2 regions of the Streptomyces sp. NPDC008317 genome follow, and region 2 is predicted to be linked to the other one. Evidence: riboswitches for the same ligand, from Rfam matches in the RefSeq annotation. Region 2 holds a riboswitch; the other holds the start of a gene.

Region 1 (4,790 bases), on a different contig from region 2:
ACGGTACGGCCGGTGTCGCCGTTGGCGCGGTGGTAGGCGCGGACCGCGAGCAGCCCGGCCAGTTCGCCCTGGGAGCCCGCGTTGGGCTGGAGGCTGACCTTGTCGTAGCCGGTGACCTCGGCGAGCTGGTCCTCCAGGCCGTGGATCAGCGCCAGGTAGCCCTCGGCCTGCTCGACCGGCGCGAAGGGGTGCAGCGCGCCGAATTCGGGCCAGGTGACCGGCTCCATCTCGGTGGTCGCGTTGAGCTTCATCGTGCAGGAGCCCAGCGGGATCATCCCGCGGTCCAGCGCGTAGTCGCGGTCGGCCAGCCGCCGCAGATAGCGCAGCATCGCGGTCTCGCTGCGGTGCTGGTGGAAGACGGGGTGGGTCAGATACGCGTCGGTGCGCAGCAGTCCGGCGGGCAGCGCGTCCTCGGTGGCCGCGTCCAGCGCGTCGAGGTCGGCGGCGCTCCCCTGGACGCCGAAGGCGTCGAGGACGGCCGCGAGGCGGGCCCGGTCGGTGGTCTCGTCGCAGGCGATACCGACCAGGTCGGCGTCGGTCAGCCGCAGATTGACCCCGGCCTGACGGGCGGCGGCCACGACCTCGGCCGCGCGTCCCGGCACCCGCGCGGTGAGCGTGTCGAAGTAGCCGTCGTGCACGATCTCGACGCCGCCCGCGCGCAGGCCCGCGGCGAGCACCGCGGCGTAGCGGTGGGTGCGGCCGGCGATCTGCGCGAGCCCGTCGGGGCCGTGGTAGACCGCGTACATCGCGGCCATCACGGCGAGCAGGACCTGCGCCGTACAGATGTTGCTGGTGGCCTTCTCGCGGCGGATGTGCTGCTCGCGGGTCTGGAGGGCCAGCCGGTAGGCGCGGTTGCCGTCGGCGTCCACGGAGACGCCGACGAGGCGGCCGGGCAGGTTGCGGGCGTAGGAGTCGCGTACGGCCATGTATCCGGCGTGCGGTCCGCCGAAGCCCATGGGGACGCCGAAGCGCTGGGTGGTGCCCACCGCGATGTCCGCGCCCAGCTCGCCCGGCGAGGTGAGCAGCGTCAGCGCCAGCAGGTCGGCGGCGACGGTCACGACCGCGCCCAGCTCGTGCGCGCCCTCGATGACCGGGCGCGGGTCCCGTACGGCGCCCGAGGCGCCCGGGTACTGGAGCAGGACGCCGAAGACGCCACGCTCGGCGATCTCCGCCGGGATGCCCTCGGACAGGTCGGCGACGACGACCTCGACGCCGGTCGGCTCCGCGCGGGTCCGGATCACCGCGACGGTCTGCGGGAAGGTGTCGGCGTCGACCAGGAAGACGCCCTGCTTGACCTTGCCGACCCGGCGGGACAGCGCCATCGCCTCGGCCGCCGCGGTGCTCTCGTCGAGCAGCGAGGCGCCGGAGGTGGGCAGCCCGGTGAGGTCGGCGACGACGGTCTGGAAGTTGAGCAGCGCCTCCAGGCGGCCCTGCGAGATCTCCGGCTGGTACGGCGTGTAGGCCGTGTACCAGGACGGGTTCTCCATCACATTGCGCAGGATGACGGGCGGGGTGAAGGTGCCGTAGTAGCCCAGGCCGATCATCGGGGCCAGCACCTGATTGCGGTCCGCCAGCGCCCGCAGCTCGGCCAGCGCCTCGGCCTCGGTGCGGGCCTCGGGCAGCGCCAGGGCCTGCGCGCTCCTGATGGTGTCGGGCACGGCCGCTTCGGTGAGTTCGTCCAGGGAGCCGTAGCCGACCTGGGCGAGCATCTTCGCCTGCGCCGCTGCGTCGGGTCCGATGTGGCGCCTGGCGAACGGCACGCCCGCTTCCAGCTCGGCGAGGGGAATGCGACGGGAAGTCATCTGCGGAGGCCTCCTGGTCTGCGACGACCTTCGGGGGGTGCCGCGACGCGCGGACACCCGTACGGCCTCCCCCTCTGTCATCAGAACCTGAGAGCTTCACCGCCCCCGTGGGAGCGGCTTTCACCGTCGGTGAGGGCCCGTGCCGGAAAACCGCTCCCGGTGCGTGCCCTGCTTTCCAGAGTGACCTCGTCCATGCGGTACGGATGCCTGAGAGATTCCGGGGAGGATTTGCTCCTTCGGCGCCTCCGACACTGTCTCGGAGGCTCTCCCGCACGGGGTCTGCGGCCGATCACCAGCCTACCAGCGAGGCGGCGGGACCCGGCGGGGGCGGGGGGCGGTGATCACTGCCCGAGTCGACACCGGCCAGGATGTGCCTTTGGCTGTACCCAGACATCGCTCGTCATTGGTTGGAGGGACCGTGCAGACCGACATCGATCCGCGCAGCCTGATCGGCCGCCGCGTCTTCGACCATGACGGTACGAAGATCGGCACGGTGGACGAGGTGTACCTCGACGACGCGACCGGCATACCGGAGTGGGCGGCCGTCAGGACCGGGCTGTTCACGCGCGACGCGTTCGTACCGCTGGAGCCCAGCGAAGTGGTGGACGACGAATTGCGGGTGCCGTACAAGAAGGCGCTGATCAGGGACGCGCCGGACTTCGGTGTGGGGCGCCACCTGTCGCCGGAGCAGGAGTTGCAGCTCTACCACCACTATGGGATGGACGTGCCGACGTCCGGCTCGGAGCCGCCGCCGCCCCCCGACCGGGACTTCGGGCGGCTCGCGGGCGAGGACTGAGCGTCCTCCTCCCCCTGCCCCACGCCCTCTTCCTCCCCCTGCCCCGCACCCTCTTCCTTCCCCCGGCCCGCACCCGCCGCTTCGCCCGGGTCGAGCGGCAGCGGATCGCGGTGCGCGAGCGCCGGGTCGTCCACGGCGAAGGTCCGCACCCGGCCGGGCACTGTGTCCGAGGGCACCTCGAAGCGCACGGTGACCCGTCCGACCCCGCTTCCCTGCACCCATCCGGAGCCGTACGTCTCGTGCTCCACGTCCTGGCCCGGCCACCAGAGCCTGGCCCGCTCCGGCGCGGGCGGCGGCGCCGAGGGCAGCTCCTCGGGCGCGTTCTCGCCCTCCCCCGCCGCGTGCGCGAACAGATCCTCCTGCGTGAAGTCGGCGAGCCCGGCGACGCCCACCCCGAGCAGCCGCACACCGCCGGTGGTGTCGACGGCCTCCATCAGCCGCCTGGCGGTCTCCCGTACGAGTCCCGGGTCGTCGGTCGGCGCCCGCAGCGTCTCGGAGCGCGTCAGCGTCGAGAAGTCGTATCTGCGGACCTTGACGACCACCGTCCGCCCGGAGCGGCCCGCGCCGCGCAGCCGCTGCACGCAGCGCTCGGCGAGCCGGTCGATCTCGTACCGCACATGGGCGCGGTCGGTGAGGTCGGCGTCGAAGGTGTCCTCGACGGAGATGGACTTGACGTCGCGGTCGGCGACCACGGGGCGGTTGTCGAGGCCGGCGGCCATCGAGTGCAGGCCCGTGCCGTGCGCCTTGCCGAGCAGCCGGACCAGCTCCGGCTCCCCCGCGTGCACGATCTCGCCAACGGTGGTGATGCCCACGCGCCGCAGATGCTCGGCGGTGGCGGGCCCGACGCCGGGCAGGGTGCGTACCGGCATCGGTTCGAGCAGCGCGCGCTCGGTGCCGGGCTCGACGACGACCAGGCCGTCCGGCTTGGCCTGCTCGGAGGCGATCTTCGCCAGCAGCTTCGACCCGGCGAGCCCCACCGAGGCGGTGAGCCCGGTGCTGGCCCGGATCTCGGCGCGCAGCCGCCGGGCGACCGCCCGCGGGTCCGCGCCGTGCCCGCCCGCCTCCAGGTCCACGAACGCCTCGTCCAGGCTCAGCGGCTCTATCAGGGGTGACACCTCGTGCAGCAGCGCCATCACGGCCTCGCTGATCTGCCGGTAGATGCCGAAGCGCGGTACGAGATAGGCGGCGTTGGGGCTGAGGCGGCGGGCGTGGGCCATCGCCATCGCGGAGTGGACGCCGTGGACGCGCGCCTCATAGGACGCGGTCGATACGACGCCGCGGGGGCCGAGGCCGCCGACCACCACCGGCTTGCCCCGCAGGCTCGGCTTCGACGCCTGTTCGACCGCGGCGAAGAACGCGTCCATGTCCAGATGCAGGATCGTCGGCGCACTTCTCACAAGTACCGATCGTGCCGCACGACACCGACAATCGCCGTACACGTGTACGGCACGGCGTCGGTGAGCCGCTCAGACCGCCCGATTGCGCCGCTTCGCCAGCTCGTCGGACGGATTGTCGCCGACCAGGGTCTCGCCGGTGTCCACCCGCTCCCCGTGCATCTGGGACAGCGAACTCTCCACGTCCCGCCAGACCACGCCCACGGCGATGCCGAAGACCCCCTGGCCCCCCTGGAGCAGATCCACCACCTCGTCGGGCGAGGTGCACTCGTAGACCGTGGCACCGTCGCTCATCAGCGTCATCCTGGCCAGCTCCGTCGGCCCGACGGAGCGCAGGTGCCGTACCGCCGTCCGGATGTTCTGGAGCGAGACGCCGGTGTCCAGCAGCCGCTTCACTATCTTCAGGACGACGACGTCCCGGAAGCTGTAGAGCCGCTGCGTGCCGGAGCCGTAGGCGGGGCGGACGCTGGGCTCGACCAGGCCGGTACGGGCCCAGTAGTCGAGCTGGCGGTAGGTGATGCCGGTCGCCGCGCACGCGGTGGGCCCGCGGTAGCCGATCTGCTCGGGCGGTACGTCCTGTGCCGCCCCGCCGCCGCCCGCGTCAGCGGTGGCGCGCGCCAGTGCCCCCTGGGTCGGATACGGGCCGCCGGTCGCCAGACCGTCGCCGGTGCTTCTCACGCCGCCCTCCGTCCCTTCGCGTCCCGGGGCCGCGTGCACGTGCCATCGGGACTTTCCTCTCCGAAGGTAGGCAGTCGCCAGGGGTGCGTCAACGATCGCCACACTCGGCACGCCGAGTGA
Region 2 (4,790 bases):
GGCCCGGCGGGAAGCGAGCCCGTGATGACGGCGGGCCCGGCGGGAAGCGAGCCCGCGATGACAGCCGGAGGCCGGCCCGCCGTGACGGCCGGGGGACCGGCCCGTGGCGGAGGCCGGAAGGTCAGCCCGCGATGAAGGCGTCGTACTCGGCGGCGGACAGCAGCTCGTCGGTCGCCTGCGGCTCGCGGACCTTGAACAGCCAGCCGTCCGCGAAGGGCGAGGAGTTGATCAGGGCCGGGTCGTCCACGACGTCCTGGTTGATCTCCGTGACCTCGCCGGTGACCGGCGAGTACAGGTCGCTGACGGACTTGGTGGACTCCAGCTCACCACAGGTCTCACCCGCCGTGACGGCGTCGCCCACCGCGGGAAGCTGCACGAACACGACGTCGCCGAGCGCGTCGGCGGCGTGCGAGGTGATCCCGACGGTGACGCCCTCGGCCTCGGGGGCCGACAGCCACTCGTGTTCCTTGGTGTACCGAAGATTCTGGGGGTTGATGCTCATGACGGAATTCTCCCGGATGCGAAGGGGTGCCCGCGCGCGGGGACGGCGCGGTCGGTCGGCTCGACGGACAGGTCCGGTACCGGCCGGACAGGCCCGGTACCAGGTGGCGGTACGAGCGTGTCAGCGCTCACGCTTGTAGAACGGCAGCGCCACGACCCGGTGCGGCTCACGGGTGCCGCGGATGTCGACCGCGACCCCTTCCGTACCGGGCGCGGCATGCGCGGCGTCCACGTACGCCATCGCGATGGGCACGCCCAGCGTCGGGGACGGCGCGCCCGAGGTGACCTCGCCGACCACGGCGCCCGAGGCGTCGGTCACCGCGTACCCCGCGCGCGGCACCCGGCGGCCCTCGGCGATCAGCCCGACCAGCTTGCGCGGCGGGGTGGCCGCCGCCTTCTCCGCCGCGGCCTCCAGCGCCGCCCGGCCCACGAAGTCGCCCGCCTTGTCGAACTTCACGACCCGGCCGAGCCCCGCGTCGAACGGCGTCAGCGCGGTGGTCAGCTCGTGCCCGTACAGCGGCATGCCCGCCTCCAGGCGCAGCGTGTCCCGGCAGGACAGGCCGCACGGTACGAGCCCGGCCGCGGCCCCGGCCTCGGTGAGCGCCTGCCACAGCCGCTCGGCGTCGGCGGGCGCGACGAACAGCTCGAAGCCGTCCTCGCCGGTGTAACCGGTACGGGCGATCAGCGCAGGCACCCCGGCGACCGTGCCGGGCAGGCCCGCGTAGTACTTCAGCCCGTCCAGGTCCGCGTCCGTGACCGACTTCAGGATGCCGGGGGACTCCGGACCCTGGACGGCGAGCAGCGCGTACGCGTCCCGGTCGTCGCGTACGGCGGCGCCCGCGAAACCGGCCGCGCGCTCGGTGACGGCGTCCAGCACCACCTGGGCGTTGGAGGCGTTGGCGACGATCATGAACTCCTGCTCGGCGAGCCGGTACACGATCAGGTCGTCCAGGATGCCGCCGTCGGGCGCGCAGATCATCGTGTAGCGGGCCCTGCCGACCGCGAGCGCCGACAGGTGGCCGACCAGCGCGTGGTCGAGGGCCTCGCCCGCCTGCGGTCCCGTGACGGTGATCTCGCCCATGTGGGAGAGGTCGAAGAGTCCGGCGCGGGTGCGGACGGCGGTGTGCTCGTCGCGCTCGCTGCCGTACCGCAGCGGCATGTCCCAGCCCGCGAAGTCGGTCATGGTCGCGCCGAGCGCGCGGTGCGACGCGTCGAGGGCGGTGTGGCGCGGGGAGGTCGGTGGCTGGCTCATCGGAGGGCTCCCAGAGGGGTGACGGCACGGGACGGACAGGGCGGGCCGGGGCATGCTCGCCCCGGGTCTCCCCATCTGTCATCGGAACCTGAGAGGTTCACCGTGACCCTCGCGGGTCCCGGTTTGCACCTTGGGTGGGGCCGCTCCCCGTCAAGGGAGCCGCCCGCTTTTCAGATCTGCCTCGCCCGCGCGGTATCTGTGCCTGAGAGATTCAAGGGAGGGCTTGCTCCTTCGGCGCCCGGCCCGGTGAGGGGACGGAACTCTCCCGCGCGGCCTCCAACGGCCGGTATGCAAGTTGTGCCGCCAATCATTGCACGCCAGCCGCTAGGGTTTCCGGGCAGGACAGTGGCACATGGGCGGACAAGGGTGGACATGGAGATTCCGGCACCGTACACGGCACCGTACATATGGCCGGCCAACGAGCTGGAAGAGGTGCTCACCGCGAGCCTCGGCAACCCCTCGGCCGCCCCCCGGCTGCTGGAGGTGCTGGGGCGCTCCCATGTCTGGGTGCCGCTGCCGAACGGCGGGGCGCCGGACGCGCCGGGGCTCGACCTGCCCACCGTCGAACTGGAGGGCGCGACCTATGTGCCGGTCTTCAGCTCCGAGCAGCAGTTCCGGCAGGCCGCCGACGGCATGGCCTGCACCGTCGCGCCCGTCCACGAATTCGCCCGCGGCCTGCCGCCGCTGGTCGGCATCGCCCTGAACCCCGGCGGCGCCGTCGGAGTGCCGCTGCCGCCCGCCGCCGTCGCCGAGCTGTGCCGCGGCGGCGCCGCCGAACGGTACGAGCAGGACGGCACGCCCGGCCGTACGGTCGGCGCCCGCGTACGGCTGTGGGAACCGGACCACGACGACGAGCCGGTGGACTTCCTCGCCACCGCCGCGGGGGAGTTCGCCGTCACCCCGGTCGTGCTGTCCGCCCGCCGCGCGCTGGCCGCCGTGGAGGAGGAGCCGCCCGCGCTCTTCGTCGGGGTCGAGCTGGACCGCTGGCAGGACGTGGACCGCGCCGCGGCCATGGACGCCATCGGCCGCGCCCTCGGCGCCGCGCCGCTGCCCTGGCCCGTCCACCTGATTCTGCTGGACGTCGCACAGGACCCGGTCGCGGACTGGATGCTGGAGACCGTACGGCCGTTCTTCACGCGGGACTGAACCGGACCGAACCGGACTCATCGGGACCGAACGGGACCGACCGGCGGGAGGCCGTACGGCATGGGTGGGGATCCAGGACGTGACCTGGTTTGATGGCGGGCGGCGCACAGGTGTGCGCCGGGCAGACCGAACGAGGGGAAGGGGCGGTCCCACGTGATCGCGGGCGCGCAAGGCGGTGCGGCGGCGGCCGGCCATGTGGAGCAGATGCTGCTCCAGGTGGCGCCCGGTCGCTTCGACGCATACGAGAACCTGCTCGCGTCGCTGGCCGAGGGCCAGGTGTGGATGCTGCTCTGGCACGGCACGCCCGGTTCGGCCGATGCCCAGTACGGCAACCTCCGGATCGGCGGACACGGCTACGCGCCGTGCGTCACCTCGCCGCGTGAGCTGGCCGCCAGCGGCTGGACCCGGGAGTACGAGGTCGTCTCCGGGCGCGACATCGCCCTGACCCTCTTCCCCGACCGCTGGGGCCTCTGGCTCAACCCGCACGCGCCGGGCGGCGGGGTCGGGGTGCCCTGGCTCGACCTGCGCCGGATCGCCGCCGGGCTCGACCTGCTGCCCGCCGGGCCGCTCCAGATCGGCGAACCCTCGCTACAGATTCCGCAGTTCTACGCTCTGCTCGCGCAGGCCGCGCACCGCACGCCCGCCGTGCGCGCCCTCCGGCGCGCCTGGGTCCAGCCCACCCTCGGCGAGCCCTATCTCGCCATCGGCGTCGAGGTCTACGACGACTCTCCGCAGTCCGTCGAGTCCGTCCGCCTCATGATGCAGCAGTCCGTCGCCGGTGTCCCCGACGGCCTGCCCGTCTCCACCGTCGCCATGGCCGACGTCTACGATCCCGTCGCCATGTGGATGCGCGCCAACGGGCAGCCCTTCTTCGACCGCGAAGCCTTCGCCGGCGGCCCGGCCTGGGGCCCCCGCTAGGGCCTGTCCGGCGGATCCCGAACGGCGATGAGCGACCTTCAAGCGCCGGAATCGTCCAGGGCGGCGGACATCAGGCCGAGCGGCGGACTGCCCAGGGCGAGCAGGGCGGCGTGGAATTCGGGCAAGGTGAAGGAAGCCTTCCGCTTGGCCCGCTCGCGCAGCCGCATGATCTCCAGCTTGCCCCAGGTGTACCGCCCGTAGGCCGCGTCGAAGGTGCCGCGCCGCGCCTCGGCGGAGGCCCCGGCCCGGGCGAGATGGGCGTCGCGCATGAAGAGCCGGGTCGCGTCCTCTAGGGACAGCGCCCCGGTGTGCAGCCCGATGGAACACGTCAGCCGCGTCACGCGGACCAGCGCTTCGAGCGCGACCCCGATCGCGAAGCGCGGGTCCCGCGCCCGGAACCCCTCTTCGAGGCAGACCTCCTCGACGTAGTGCGCCCACCCCTCGGCGAAGGAGAGGCTGTGCAGGACCCGCCGCACCGGCGTCGCGGCCCGGCGCAGCGAGCGGCTGTGCGCGAAGTGCCCGGGAGCGACCTCGTGGACGGTGATCGACGGCAGGCTGGTGCGGCTGAAGACGGTCAGCCACTCCTCGCGCTCCTCGGCCGGCCAGTCCGGCTCCGGCGGAGTGACGTGGTACCAGGACGCGGCATCGGCCTCGGCGGGCGCGGCCCAGCTCATCATGGCCATGGCCCAGCGCCGGGAGGGCGGCGCGGGCCCGACGAGACAGTCCCCGTCCACGTACGGCGCGAGCTTGTGCGCGCGGGTGAAGGCGATCACCTCGTCGGTGAGCCTGGCCGCCTCGGGGATGACGCCGTCGGCGTCGGGGTGGTCGGCCATCAGCTCGGGGAGCAGCTCGTCCACCCGCCGGTGCCGGTCGTACGCGCGGCAGGAGTCGACCAGCAGCTCGGTGAGCCGGGCCCGCTCCCGGTCGGCCTCGACGGCGAGCGCCGACAGGTCGACGCTCAGGCCCTCCTGAC

What was found. A riboswitch is a leader RNA that binds a small molecule or an ion and turns the genes downstream of it on or off. The one in region 2 is predicted to bind glycine.
Region 1: linked by a shared signal. The riboswitch ahead of gcvP (aminomethyl-transferring glycine dehydrogenase) and the one ahead of gcvT (glycine cleavage system aminomethyltransferase GcvT) in region 2 are both predicted to bind glycine.

Annotation. Positions count from the first base shown of each region.
Region 1 covers NZ_JBIBFQ010000007.1:473,149-477,938, forward strand. The annotation lists gene gcvP (aminomethyl-transferring glycine dehydrogenase) at 1-1,802, opposite strand, end outside; glycine riboswitch at 1,988-2,083, opposite strand; gene ACFY9V_RS24745 (PRC-barrel domain-containing protein) at 2,221-2,598, shown strand; gene ACFY9V_RS24750 (DNA polymerase IV) at 2,514-3,995, opposite strand; gene ACFY9V_RS24755 (MerR family transcriptional regulator) at 4,065-4,670, opposite strand.
Region 2 covers NZ_JBIBFQ010000004.1:234,942-239,731, reverse strand. The annotation lists gene gcvH (glycine cleavage system protein GcvH) at 122-502, opposite strand; gene gcvT (glycine cleavage system aminomethyltransferase GcvT) at 623-1,753, opposite strand; glycine riboswitch at 1,934-2,031, opposite strand; gene ACFY9V_RS14500 (enhanced serine sensitivity protein SseB) at 2,126-2,899, shown strand; gene ACFY9V_RS14495 (enhanced serine sensitivity protein SseB C-terminal domain-containing protein) at 3,104-3,817, shown strand; gene ACFY9V_RS14490 (DUF885 family protein) at 3,856-4,790, opposite strand, start outside.